Regions from separate parts of the Brevibacillus composti genome, predicted to be linked through region 3. Evidence: riboswitches for the same ligand, from Rfam matches in the RefSeq annotation. Region 3 holds a riboswitch; each other region holds the start of a gene.
The links. A riboswitch is a leader RNA that binds a small molecule or an ion and turns the genes downstream of it on or off. The one in region 3 is predicted to bind S-adenosylmethionine.

Region 1 (4,478 bases), 1.8 Mb from region 3:
CGAGGGCAATCAAAAAATCCCTGTCAATCGGCCCTGAAACGAAGAGGCATTCCCCGGTTACACCCCGGAGAATGCCTCTTTGCCGTCTTCGTATGCGTGTGTCACCTGCGGCACGTAAAGTTCCAAACCTTGCAGGGCTTGCTCCAGATCGCGAATCAGATCGTCGGCATCCTCCAGCCCGGCCGACAGCCGGATCAGCCCCTCGGTGATGCCCCTCGTCTCTCTCTCCGCCTTGGGCATCGCCGCGTGGGACATGCCAGCCGGATAGGAGAGAATCGTCTCCACGGCGCCCAGACTAACCGCCACGATCGGCAGCGTGACCCGGTCAAACAGCGCCTTCGCCCGCTCCCGGCTGCCCACATCGAACGAGAGGACAGCCCCGTGCCCGCTCGCCTGACAGGACTGGAGCTCGTGGCCCGGATGATCCTTAAGCCCCGTGTAATACACCTTGGTCACAGCCGGATGGTGGCGCAGCCAGCCCGCGATCTGTTCCGCCGTCCGGGTACTGACATCCAGGCGGGCTTTCAGCGATTTCAGACCGCGCATCACCAGCCAGGAATCCTGCGCTCCCAGTACGGCCCCCATGCCATTTTGGATAAAATAGAGCTGTTCCCCCAGGTCATTGTCTTTCGTCACCGCCAGGCCGGCTACCACGTCGCTGTGCCCGCCGATAAACTTGGTGGCCGAGTGGATGACGATGTCCGCGCCCAGCTCCAGCGGACGTTGGTAATAGGGGGTCAAAAACGTGTTGTCGACGATGACCAGCAGGTCAAATTTTTTCGCCAGCCTGCATACCGCAGCAATATCCGTCACTTTCAGAGTCGGATTGGAGGGTGTCTCCAGGTAAATGCCCTTCGTCCGCGGCGTGATCGCCTCCGCCACTCGATCTACGTAAGTGGTATCGACAAAGGTGACATCGATATTCATGCGGGACAGCACCTTGGTCAGAAAACGGTAGGTCCCTCCGTACACATCTTCGGCCACGATGACGTGGTCGCCCGCCGAAAAGAGCATGAAGACGCTGGAGATGGCCGCCATACCGGAGGCGAAGGCAAATCCCCGCTCTCCCCCCTCCAGCACCGCGATCGCTTCTTCCAGAGCCTGACGGGTGGGATTCCCCGATCGCGCATAATCATAGGCTCCCGGCCGGTCCAAATCGGCCTGGTGAAAGGTAGAGGCCTGATAGATGGGCGTCGAGGCCGCCCCGGTGACAGGATCGAAACAAGAGGTTCCGTGCAGCAGCTTGGTTGCAAATTTCATCGGGTACACTCCCCTGCGATCAGGCTCAGGGTGGCGTCGAGCGCCTGGCTGATATCCGCGATTAAATCTTCGGGATGCTCGATCCCGACCGACAGCCGCAGCAGCCGATCGCATACGCCCACGTACTCGCGAATCTCCTGCGGGATATCGGCATGGGTCTGGGTGGCCGGGTAGGTGCACAGCGACTCTACGCCTCCCAGACTCTCGGCAAAGGAGACGATCCGCAGGTGCTCCAGGAAAGGAGCCACCTGTGCGGCAGAGCGCACCCGGAATGATACCATGCCGCTGTAGCCGCTCGCCTGCCCGCTCTGAATCTCATAGCCCGGATGGTCGGTCAGCCCCGGATAAAAGACCTCTGCCACGGCGGGGTGCTCCCGCAGTTTTTCCGCGATCGCCAGAGCATTGCTCTGATGCCGCTCCATGCGCAGGGCGAGGGTTTTCATCCCTCTGAGGAGCAGCCAGCTGTCCTGCGGACCGAGGACGGCGCCGATGGAATTGTGCAAAAACCGAACCTTTTCAGACAACTCCGCTCCCTTTGTCACAATCAGGCCCGCCAGCACGTCATTATGCCCGCCGAGATACTTGGTGGCGCTGTGCAGCACCAGATCGGCCCCCAACTCCAATGGCCGCTGACAGTAGGGTGTCATAAACGTATTGTCGACCAGTGTGAGCAGCCCGTATTTCTTTGCGATGACCGAGACAGCCCGGATGTCGGTAATCTGCATCAACGGGTTGGTCGGCGTTTCGATAAACACCGCTTTTGTCTCCGGCCGCACGGCATCCTCCAGCGCTCGCAGATCGCGCAGGTCCACGTAGCTGAACTGCAGGCCGTAACGGGTCAGGACCTGCTCGAACAGACGATACGTGCCCCCGTACAAGTCAAGCGACACGATCAGGTGATCTCCTTTGGAAAACAAGCCCATCACGGTGTGAATGGCGGCCATGCCCGATGCACAGGCAAAGCCCGCGTCGCCGCTCTCCGCTTCGGCGATGGCTTCCTCTACGACCGTTCGCGTCGGATTGGCCGTTCGTGCATAGTCATATCCTGTACTCTGCCCCAAAGACGGGTGACGATAGGCCGTCGCGTAATAGACGGGAAAGCTGACTGCGCCGGTCGTCCCGTCGCGTCCCACTCCCGCTTGAACCAGTTTGGTTTCTACATGCATCTTTCTCTCTCCCCTCCCATGTTGAACGAGGGCATGAAAAAAGCCCCCTTTTCCTCTGAAAAGAAGGCTTTGTTTACGTCGCCGTAAGCAAACCCTTCTCATCTTTCAGAGCAAAACATCGCTCTGCAGGAATTAGCACCGTATTGTCCTGCTCATACAAGGATCACAGGAAAATTGGTTGCCGGGCATCATCGGGCCAGTCCCTCCGCCACTCTGGATAAGAAGTTTGCTATTCATTTGATTGATCCTAATACTACCGGAAAAAATAAGAAACTGTCAACTTATTTCTTTTTGCTGCTGTCTACTTTTATTCAGCCCCGCGCAGCGCGGTCATCACCTGATTGTCCAGCTTGGCCGCCGCATTTTTGTCATACGTTTTTTCATACTGGGGTTCCACAGAGATACGCGAGCCGTAGAACATGACATCGCGTACAGCTTCAATCGTCACTTCCACCATCGCCAGCTTCAGCGGAACATTCTCCATCCGTTCGGTTTTTACGACCGCCCGGCCATTGATCGCGTAGGATGAACCGGCGCCGATCAAGTGCAGAACGACTTGCGGCTGTTTGGCAATATTGGCCAGGATGCGCGAGCGATTATCGACCGCAAACCGGATGACTTGCGGGGTAGCCGCGTATGTCCAGGAAAGCGAGCTGAGCGAAGGAGCTCCTGACTCGTGGTCAATCGTACCCAGCGTCACAAAGCGCTCCTGTTGCAACAGCCCAAACAATTCCTCCGAAAGTGTCTGGGATACAGTCTCAGCCATTCCGAAGCCTCCTCGTCATAAAGTAATGTCATGTCTATTGTACCTGTCAGGGTAACGATAGGCAAACCTTTCCGGTCCCGCTTGATTCTTGCCCTCATTTTCCCTAGACTGTTAGATACTTGGAACAACAGATGACAGGAGGAGATTTTCAGATGCAGACTACCCCTGTGGACCGCCTGTTAGAAAAGATCGATCAACTGCTCGCCGAATTGCAGGAAGTGCGCAAGCTAAACGAGCGCATGGACAAAATCGCCCTGTTTTTGGAGGATATTCGCCTGGCTGACGTGATTCAAAATTATACAGCCCCGCGCAAGCTGCTTGTCACGAATTTCCTCGCAGGCTTGGCACGGGGCTTGGGACTGACGATCGGAACAGCCATTGTACTCGCCCTGCTGGGCTCCGTCCTGAGCAAATTCTTCGCTGTCCCCATTATCGGCGACTACATTCGCCAAATTGTTGACTACGTAGCCGGTTATTACGGTCAGCCTTAGTCGTCATCCCGTTCATCGTCACGGTCATCGTCGCCGTGATCATCATTGCCGTGTTTTTTCCAATAGCCGTAGGCATTGCCGTTTGGATGCTTCTTCTCTTTGCCCTTGCCCTTTTCCTCCCCGTTAACCGGTGTGCCATGAGGGATGTCGGCAGTCGCGACAGTCTTGCCGTCGATCACCAGTTCCAGACGGACGGATTTGGCGCTGTACGAACGGTTTTTGTACGACAGCTTTGCCTCAAACTCGCCTTCGTCATCCACCTTCACTTCATGTCTGTTTCCGTCTGGCGCAATCACGTATAGCTTCGCCTTCTTGTTCTTGGCGTAGCCGCTTACTTTTCCTTCTACTTCGATTTCCTTGTCTTTGGCATCCAGCTTGGCTTTTCCGGTGATCGTGTACGTGTCAGGCTTGGCCGGATCTGGTTTGGACCGTTTTTCCTCTTTTCCGGTTACAACCACTTCCACCCACTCAGAATCCAGTTTTTTGCCGTCCTTGTACACTTCGACCAGGACTTTTCCTTTGCCCGCTACGGCATCTTTGAAGGTAACCGAGTAGGAACCGACGCCTTCCCACAGCTTTTTCACCCCGGCCCCTCTCGTTTCGCCGTCATAGGTGACGACTACCTTGCCATGTTCGGTATTTACGACCCCGTTTACTTTCAGTTCGCCCTTGCTTTTATCCAGTACGGCCTGGGTATGAATGACTACGTCGCTGTCCACCACTGTCCCGGTATTCACTTGCACCTCACGCGTGTCAACCAGTTTGTCGTCGACATACGCCTTCACGGTAGCGTAC
Region 2 (4,478 bases), 230 kb from region 3:
ACTGTCCGCTCCACAGCGGCCCCTCAGGCACAAAAAAGAGCCCGGTGAATCACCAGGCTCTCCAGGCATCTGTTATTGCTGCATGAATGCGGCTGCATCCTGCTTGAGCGCTTCCGCCTTGTCTGTGCGCTCCCATGGCACATCCAAGTCATTGCGGCCGAAATGGCCGTAGGCCGCTGTCTGCTTGTAAATCGGGCGGCGCAGATCAAGCTGCTTAATGATACCGGCAGGACGAAGATCAAAATGCTTGCGGATCAGCGTCACCAGATGCTCCTCCGCCACCTTGCCGGTGCCAAAGGTATCGACGCTGATGGAAACAGGCTGCGCCACGCCAATAGCGTATGCTACCTGAACTTCACATTTGTCGGCGAGGCCGGCTGCCACGATGTTTTTCGCCACATAGCGCGCTGCGTACGCACCGGAGCGGTCCACTTTTGTCGGATCTTTCCCGGAGAAAGCGCCGCCGCCGTGACGAGCATAACCGCCGTAGGTATCTACGATGATTTTGCGTCCGGTCAAACCGGCATCACCCTGCGGGCCGCCGATAACAAAACGTCCTGTCGGGTTAATGAAATATTTGGTTTCGGCATCCAGCAGTTCAGCTGGCACAACCGGCTTGATCACATGCTCGGTGAGGTCTTGTTTGATTTGCTCCAGCGTTGCTTCAGGCGCGTGCTGCGTCGAGATGACGATCGTGTCGATGCGGACTGGCTTGTCCCCATCGTACTCCACTGTAACCTGTGTTTTTCCATCCGGGCGCAGATAGCTCAGCTGGCCGTTTTTGCGTACTTCAGTCAGACGGCGCGCCAATTGGTGAGCCATGCTGATCGGCAGCGGCATCAGCTCAGGTGTCTCGTTGCAAGCAAAGCCGAACATCAGGCCTTGGTCGCCGGCGCCAATTGCTTCGATCTCCGCATCTGTCATGGTACCCTCACGCGCTTCCAATGCCTGGTCTACGCCGAGGGCAATGTCTGCAGACTGCTCGCCAATCGCTGTCAGTACGCCGCAAGTGTCGGCGTCAAAACCAAACTTGGCGCGATCGTAGCCGATTTCACGGATGGTGTCACGAACGAGCTTTTGAATATCTACGTAAGTATTGGTGGTGATTTCTCCCGCCACGAGCACCAGACCCGTGGTAACGGAAGTTTCGCATGCGACGCGAGCATTCGGGTCCTTGGACAAAATCGCATCCAGGATCGAGTCGGAAATTTGGTCGCAAATCTTGTCGGGATGACCTTCTGTGACGGATTCAGAAGTAAACAGACGACGCCCTTTTTGCAAAGCCAATGTAAATACCTCCTTTGACCTCATACAAATAGTGTGGTAGCCGAAACAGGTTATTATTAGACGACGGCACAAGCAAAAAAAAACCTTTTCCTGTATGTGAGGAAAAGGTGCTGTGATTGCGTTCCCTACCCTCTTATCGGCCAGAACAGGTTACCGTTCTGCTGGTTAGCACCGCTCGAGTCGGTTGCCGGGCTTCATGGGGCCAGTCCCTCCGCCTGCTCTGGATAAGAGTATCCATTACGGTTTATAGAATAATCGTTTTTATCTCCGGTGTCAATAAGCGGTTAGCGTATTTCGTACTTGCCCCGGACCATGATGTAGGCCACGTTGTCGTACCCCGACTGTAGGCGCAGACCGCGATTGTCAGAGCGGGCAATCAGAAGCAGGTGATTGGCCTGCACGAGTGCTCCGCCGCGCAGGTCGGCTCCTTCGGTAATATCGGTCAAGCCGTCGCCTTTATTGCCTGCTACGGCTTGTACCTTGCCGGTGCGAACGATAAATTCGGTCCCTTCAAAGCCGTAGAGCGTCTGCCCCGGATACAGCTCCACCACGGTCAATCCATTGGAGACACTGCCTCCGCCTCCGCCCAAAGCCTGCCGGATTTGCTGATCAACATAGCTTTTGGTGACAACCGGATCGTCGACCGAACCCGGCACGCCGCCGTTTCCGTCAGCCAGTGCTTGCGATGCAAAGACCGCTGTTCCGACTATGGCCAGGGCGAGAAATCCCTTGGTTGCTTTTTTCATGTTCTATTCTCTCCTTTTCCATCGGATTACAATTGGTAAGCTTTGGCCAGCAGGACGACCACTTCCGCCCGCGTAGCCCTGCCCTGCGGCTTGAATGTTTGTCCGTAGCCGCTGATCCAGTTCCTGGAGGCGAGCGCCTCCACCGCCGGCGATGCCCAATGGCTGGTCGGCAAATCGGCAAAGGAAGATTTGCTCCGCTTGTACAGCAAGAGATCATGCGCCCGCGCCACCATCAGGGCCATCTCTGCCCGCGTGATCGACTGGTCCGGCTTGATGCTGTTGTTCGGATAGCCCTGGATGATGCCGAGCTTGTGCGCTGTCATCATATTGGCATGGGCCCAGTGGTTGGTGGAAAGGTCACGGAACGGACTTTTCCCCGCATAAGGAACGACATTGACACCCTTGGCCCGCATAGACTGAACCAGCATCGTCGCAAACTGGGCTCGCGTGACGGATTGGTCCGGCCGGAAGGTAGCGTCGTCAAAGCCCTTGACCACGCCCTTGCGGCTCAGTCTGGCGATTTCATTTCGGGCCCAGTGCGTGCTGATGTCGCGGTATCCTTCGATCAATGTCTGTTTGGTCAGCGTAAGCCGGTAGGAGTCGTATTTGAACGGCACAAAGCTGTTCAGCCGGATGTAGTATTTGCCCGGCTTCAGCTTCATCCCCAGGACCTCTTTTCCCTGATCGGACAGCTGCGCGACATCATTGGTGGAAACGAGCGCGTAGTTCAGCGTATCGGCACCGTACAGCTCGAGGCGCATCCCGCTCGACACCGGAACAAAAGGTGCCCGGATCGTCACGTACGATTCAGAATCGAGCGTAAATTGGAACCAGTCCTGATCCGTATGGGTCGGCAGCGTCCCCGTCATCAGCGTGCCTCCCGCCAGCGGCGAAGCCTGACGGTAGGTATCATTCGGCTCGTTGGTGTCTTTTCGAATCGGCGTATAGCTCAAATCGAGCTTGTACTCCCCGTTTACCTGATTCCGCCAATATTCGGTCAGGCGGATGTAATATTTGCCGGGCGACACTTCCTTTTGGGCGCGTTCGGTCGGATCATTGCGATCTCCGCGGTCGTACTCCTCCCAGCCTTGGCCCTGCTTGCCGATCTTCATCACCAGATCGATCCGCTTGGTATCGGCGGTGACGGTCACGTTTAATCGCCCGTATTCCCGGACATAGTAGGAAAACCAGTCTTCGTCTCCCTCTTCGTGAAAATTGCCGATCACCGTGATTTGGTTTCCGACCAGGGGACGAGCTGTATCGATGCTGTTGTTTCTCTCGTAGCGATCCGGATTGATCACAAACCGGCTCATCAAGAGATAGGTAAAAGAATTCACTCCGCCGCTTCGCTCCATCTTGATGTACATCCGGCCCGCTTTGGCCGGCACGGTCAGCGTATCCCCGTTGCCTATGTAGTAAGTAGCAGGCTCGCGATTATCGGAGTAGAAGGTGGCGGCCAACGGTGCTGACACCGAAGAGGTGACTGTCGCAAGCAACGTCACTTTCCCATCATAAGGAACATCCATAAAATACCAATCAATCGGGTCCCGCTCAGACAATTGCGCCCTCAGCTGCGATTCGATCGGAAAGCCTTTGGCTTGTCCTCTGGTGTTGTTCGGCTCGTGAAAATCGAGCGACTGCCGCTCGCTGATCAGCTCTGCTACATTCAACAGACCGTAGCCCGTCTGCCGATCCCATCCCCGCTCCCCCAGATCCGTTGCCGTCTGGTACAGCATCTGCCGCACATCCAGCGGAGACATCTTCGGATTGCGGGCCAGAAGCAAGGCAGCTGCACCGGCAACCTGCGGCGCCGCAGCCGACGTCCCGGTGAAAGTCCCGTACTTGCCGCCTGGTTTCGTCGTGTAAATATTGAAGCCCGGGGCCACGATATTCAGCTCGGGACCCGTGTTAGAATCGTACAGCGGCTGCCGATTATCCTTGACCGCTCCCACCGCGACCACTGTCGGATAAGCGGCCGGGTAGGCGACGCGATTGGCTTCGTTGCCGCTCGCGGCCACCACCAGAACACCGCTCGCCTCCGCCCGTTGGACTGCGGCCGTCAAAGACTTGGAGTAGGAAAGGCTGCTCACGGACATGAGGATGATTTTGGCTCCTCGATCAATTGCGGTTTGAATCCCTTTTGCGAGGATTTCGACATCGGTTTCCCCATACTTGTCCAAAACCTTGATCGGCAGAATCCGCGCGTGCCACAACAGGCCGGAAACGCCGATATTGTTGTTTCCCCGCCCCGCCAGCACGCCGGCCACAGCCGTTCCATGCCCGTTCATGCTGTCATCCTGTGCCGATCGGGAAGGCTCCACGACATTGACTCCCGGCAGAAGGTTCCCTTTCAAGTCGGGATGATTGTAGTCTACCCCCGTATCCAGGACGGCGATCGTAATCGCCGCGTTGCTGGTAACCGTTTTCCAGGCCTGATCTGCCTTG
Region 3 (4,478 bases):
CTTGTCCTGAAACGGATCACTTACCAGATACCCGGCAAACAGGACGGCTACGTAGTTGAGCAGCAGGGAAGAGATCAGCAATTGAATGCGGAATCTCGCTTCCATATATCCAGCCAAAAGCGACCACAACCCTCCCGCCAGCACGCCCGTTGCCAAGGCAGCGAGCATTTTGACCAATCCGGGCGCCGGCAGATAGAGGGCCACCAGTGTAGCGCTAATCGCTCCAGAGACCATCTGCCCCTCGGCGCCCAGGTTAAAGACGCCCGCCCGGAAAGCGAGGGAGAGCCCCAGCCCGATCAGCATAATCGGCGTTGCTCGCGCCAGCGTGGAGGTGAGGAAATAAAAGCTGCCAAATGCCCCCTTCCACATCTCCTGGTACGTGCCCGCGATCGATTCACCCACCGCGGCAATCACGATGGCTCCGGTCAACAGGCCGATGACGACTGCCAGCAGCGGTTGAACCAGCGACTTACATAGCTGCTTGAGTGCTTCCATGAATACTTCCTCCTGCCATCAACACGCTGATTTTCTCTTCCGTCGCTTCGGAACGCTTCAATTCCCCGGCAATCTTCCCTTTGTACATGACCAGAATCCGATCCGACAGCGCGAGAATTTCCGTCAATTCGGACGATACCAGGAGGATGCCGTCGCCGCTGTTGCGCTTCTCCAGCAAGGCCTGATGGATGTACTCCATCGCCCCGATGTCGACGCCGCGTGTCGGCTCAGCTGCGAGCAGGAGCGGCGTCTCTTGCCCCAGCTCGCGAGCGACGATCAGTTTCTGCAAATTCCCGCCGGAGAGATTGCCCGCCTCTTCCTTCAGATGGCGGGAGCCCGTCTTGATCGCGAACCGCTCCACCCAGCTTTCCACGACGCGGCGAAACGCCTTCCGCATAATGATGCCGCGCCGGGAGTATTCCGGCTTTCGCTGATAGCCCATCAACGCGTTTTCCTCGACACTCTCCCGTTTGGCTGTCCCCCATAAATAGCGGTCTTCCGGGATATGGGCCAAGCCGGCCTCGCGGATCTGTGCAACCGAGTGGCGGGTGATCTCTTTGCCGCCCAGACGGATGACGCCGGAGGATACGGGCCTGAGCCCGGTAATCGCTTCGAGCAGTTCGGATTGCCCGTTGCCCGAGACCCCTGCGATGCCGACGATCTCTCCGTGATGGACGGTAAATGTCACATCGTCGACGGACGTCTGCTTCTCCCGTACCGTCACGCCCTGCACTTCCAAGAGCGGCTTGCCCTCCAGATGCACCCGCTCACTCAATCGCTGGAGCTCGCGGCCTACCATCAAGCGGGCGAGATCGTCCGTATTCGTCTCCTGCCGGGAAACGGTCCCGGTGACGCGTCCGCCGCGAAGCACCGTGATCCGATCTGCCACCTCCATCACTTCCTGCAGCTTGTGCGTGATCAAAATGACGCTTTTGCCGCTAGCCGCCAGATGGCGAATCGTCTGCAGCAGCTCTTTTACCTCCAGTGGGGTTAATACGGCTGTCGGCTCGTCCAGGACGATAATATCCGCTCCCTGGTAGAGAACCTTGAGGATCTCCACCCGCTGCTGCTCTCCTACTGAACAGGCAGACACCTTGGCGCCTTCTGCGATGGGAATCCGATAGCGCTCGCTGAGGGCACGGACCGCCTGCATCGCTTCCTTGCGCTGAAAGACTCCTTTTTTCTGCGGTTCGTACCCGATGACGATATTCTCGGCGACGGTAAAGTCGGGGAAGAGCATGAAGTGCTGGTGGACCATGCCAATCCCCTGCCGGATGGCATCTTCCGGGCCGCGAAAGACAACCGCTTTTCCATTGACGACGATCTCTCCCGATGTCGGCTGCTCCATGCCGTAGAGCATGCGCATCAATGTCGTTTTGCCCGCGCCGTTTTCGCCGACGATGGCATGGACTTCCCCTTCTTTTAGCGTGAAGGATACGTTGTCGTTGGCGGTGAAATCCCCGTACCGCTTCGTCATGCTCCGCATCTCCAGTCGGTATGTCACAGGTTTCCCTCCTTTTTCCTTTTCCTCTGCGTAGAGCAGGAAACCGACTACAGGAGTGCAGTCGGTTTCCGTATAGAACGGGTTCTTATTGTTTCAGCGGATCCGTCACGGTGCGTGTGCCGGCTACGATCTCATCCTTGATCGCTTTTACCTTGGCCACGACCTCCTCGCCGATGAACGAATTCAGCGGAGTCGCGCTCTCATGGGTGACATAGGTGACACCCACGCCGTTTTCCTTCAGTCCGTAGGCTACGGCACCTGGCTCAAGGCTGCCCTCGACAAAGGCTTTGACCGTTTCATACACGGCGGAATCGGTCCCCTTCAATTGAGACAGGACGATGTGCTCAGGGTCGATGCTGGTGCGGTCAACGTCCTGGCCGGAGGTGTAGAAGCCTTTTTCCTTGGCGGCTTCGAATACGCCGAGATCCCCTACTGCCGCTGCCCCGTAGATAAAGTCGGCTCCCTTCGACGCTTGCAGGAGAGCCAGCTCCTTCGCTTTTGCCGGGTCACTGAAGCTGCCGACGTAGTTGATTTGCACTTCCACATTGGGATTGGTGGCCTTCAGCCCTTCCTGGAAGCCGTCCGTCCACTTTTTCAAAATCGGAATGTCCATCGCGGCCACGATGCCCACCTTATTGGTCTTGGTAGCCAATCCAGCCGCGGCTCCCACCAGATAAGCAGCTTCTTGCTCGCGGAACATGACGCTGCGCACATTTGGCAGGTCCACTTGAGTATCGATGATGGCAAAAGTGCGGTCCGGATTTTCCGTCGCCACTTTTTTCAGCGCGTCCTCCGCTTCAAAGGAGGAGGTGATGATCAGATCGTACTGCTCGGCCACTGCTACGCGGATATTCTCCTCGATCGCTCCGTGGTCCGTCGATTCAATGGTCTTCACTTCTACGCCGAATTCCGCCGCCGCTTTTTTCGCGCCGTCGTCCATTTGCTGAAAGAACGGGTTTACCCCGATTTTCTCGGGCAGCACCAGAGCGACGCGTTTTTTCGGAGCTTCCTGTCCGCCTGCCTGCGCCTGTCCTTTGTCTTCGGGGGCGGAGCCTCCAGACGAGCAGCCCGCTGCAAGTAGTGCAAATGTCGTCAAAGCCAAAAGCAGTTTTTTCATGATGTCCTTCTCTCCTATTCCTACAGATCATTTCGTATTTTGTTTCTATTTGAAAAACTCGGCTGGCACCAAGTCTCCCCAGGGAATAGCCTCCGCTTACCGCATCCGCCCGCCTATGAAAAAAACTCTTCCCGAAGGAAGAGTTTGCCGTATATCGCCAACCTCTTCCTCATCTGTCAAAACCCCATAGGTTCTGCAGGAATTGGCACCTATCTGTACACATCATGTACATAGGTTGCCGGGCTTCATCGGGCCAGTCCCTCCGCCGCTCTTGATAAGGTAAGGTGAAACTATTCACTTGGATGAATTCATTCTAGCAGAACAAAACGAAATTGCAATTCTTTTTTTCCGATTGCGAAAGTTTAGGATTGGCTTTGGAACGATTGCTTCAATTTCGCGGAAAGGGCCGTCAGCTCGCCGATTTCCTCGGTGATCTCCCGCACTTTTTGGTGCTGATTTTCTGCGGTGGCGAACAACTCTTCCAAATTGGCAACCGATTCCTCGGTGACGGCCGTAATGGTAGACATCTCGGCGGCCACTTCCCCGGAACGCATTTTCACGCGATCCATGCTGGTGCGGACGTGCTCCACGGCCTCCAGGAACGACTCCATCCCCGAACGCACCGTCTCGATGGAAGCGACGGTCTCTACGGCCAGTGCTTGGCCCTTCTCCACCGAAACTTCGCCCGTACTCATATGCTTGACGGCATTTTCGCTCTCCTGGTGCAAAGACTGCAAAATTTCCGCGATCTCTTGTGTGGCGGTAGCGCTTTGTTCCGCCAGTTTCCGCACTTCGTCCGCCACAACGGCGAAGCCGCGTCCATGCTCGCCGGCCCGGGCCGACTCAATCGCCGCATTCAAGGCGAGCAAATTGGTCTGCGTAGCGATCTGATTGATCGTCTCCACGATCTCCTCTACCCGGTTGGCCTGTTTGTTCAGCTCGCGGATGGTCGAAGAGGCGACATGCACGGCCTGCACGATTTGCTCCATCTGCCCCGACAGCTCATTCATCATGCTGATGCTTTCGGCCAGGCGGCGGCTGTTCTGATCGGCTTCTGCTTTCATCGTGGCCGCCTGCTCATGGACCGTGACAATTTCCTGGTCGATGGACTGCACTTCCTCCTCGATTTTGACCGTAGAATTGGCCTGCGATTCCATGCCTGTCGCCACTTCTTTAAACGCGATCATCATGTCGTCCGTATTGCGTTTGGTCGTCTCGGCATGTTCATGCACATGCTCGGAGGTGCGCTCGACCTGCTCCGTCACCAGCTTGATATCCCGCAGCAGCTCGGTGAGGCGGTGTTCTTTCTCTTCCGCGACGCGTCTGGCCTTTTCGGCGATGGAGAGAGAGGCTTGTCCGGCC

Region 1: it holds a riboswitch for S-adenosylmethionine, as region 3 does, so the genes downstream of both, JD108_RS08340 (aminotransferase class I/II-fold pyridoxal phosphate-dependent enzyme) here and JD108_RS21240 (BMP family lipoprotein) in region 3, are expected to answer to the same signal.
Region 2: it holds a riboswitch for S-adenosylmethionine, as region 3 does, so the genes downstream of both, metK (methionine adenosyltransferase) here and JD108_RS21240 (BMP family lipoprotein) in region 3, are expected to answer to the same signal.

Annotation. Positions count from the first base shown of each region.
Region 1 covers NZ_CP066308.1:1,586,966-1,591,443, reverse strand. The annotation lists gene JD108_RS08350 (YhcN/YlaJ family sporulation lipoprotein) at 1-37, shown strand, start outside; gene JD108_RS08345 (aminotransferase class I/II-fold pyridoxal phosphate-dependent enzyme) at 58-1,260, opposite strand; gene JD108_RS08340 (aminotransferase class I/II-fold pyridoxal phosphate-dependent enzyme) at 1,257-2,426, opposite strand; SAM riboswitch class I at 2,522-2,650, opposite strand; gene JD108_RS08335 (pyridoxamine 5'-phosphate oxidase family protein) at 2,734-3,192, opposite strand; gene JD108_RS08330 (DUF5665 domain-containing protein) at 3,345-3,683, shown strand; gene JD108_RS08325 (hypothetical protein) at 3,680-4,478, opposite strand, start outside.
Region 2 covers NZ_CP066308.1:4,030,027-4,034,504, forward strand. The annotation lists gene metK (methionine adenosyltransferase) at 73-1,281, opposite strand; SAM riboswitch class I at 1,418-1,518, opposite strand; gene JD108_RS20180 (hypothetical protein) at 1,572-2,033, opposite strand; gene JD108_RS20185 (S8 family peptidase) at 2,060-4,478, opposite strand, start outside.
Region 3 covers NZ_CP066308.1:4,261,275-4,265,752, forward strand. The annotation lists gene JD108_RS21230 (ABC transporter permease) at 1-495, opposite strand, end outside; gene JD108_RS21235 (ABC transporter ATP-binding protein) at 470-1,999, opposite strand; gene JD108_RS21240 (BMP family lipoprotein) at 2,085-3,116, opposite strand; SAM riboswitch class I at 3,283-3,397, opposite strand; gene JD108_RS21245 (methyl-accepting chemotaxis protein) at 3,479-4,478, opposite strand, start outside.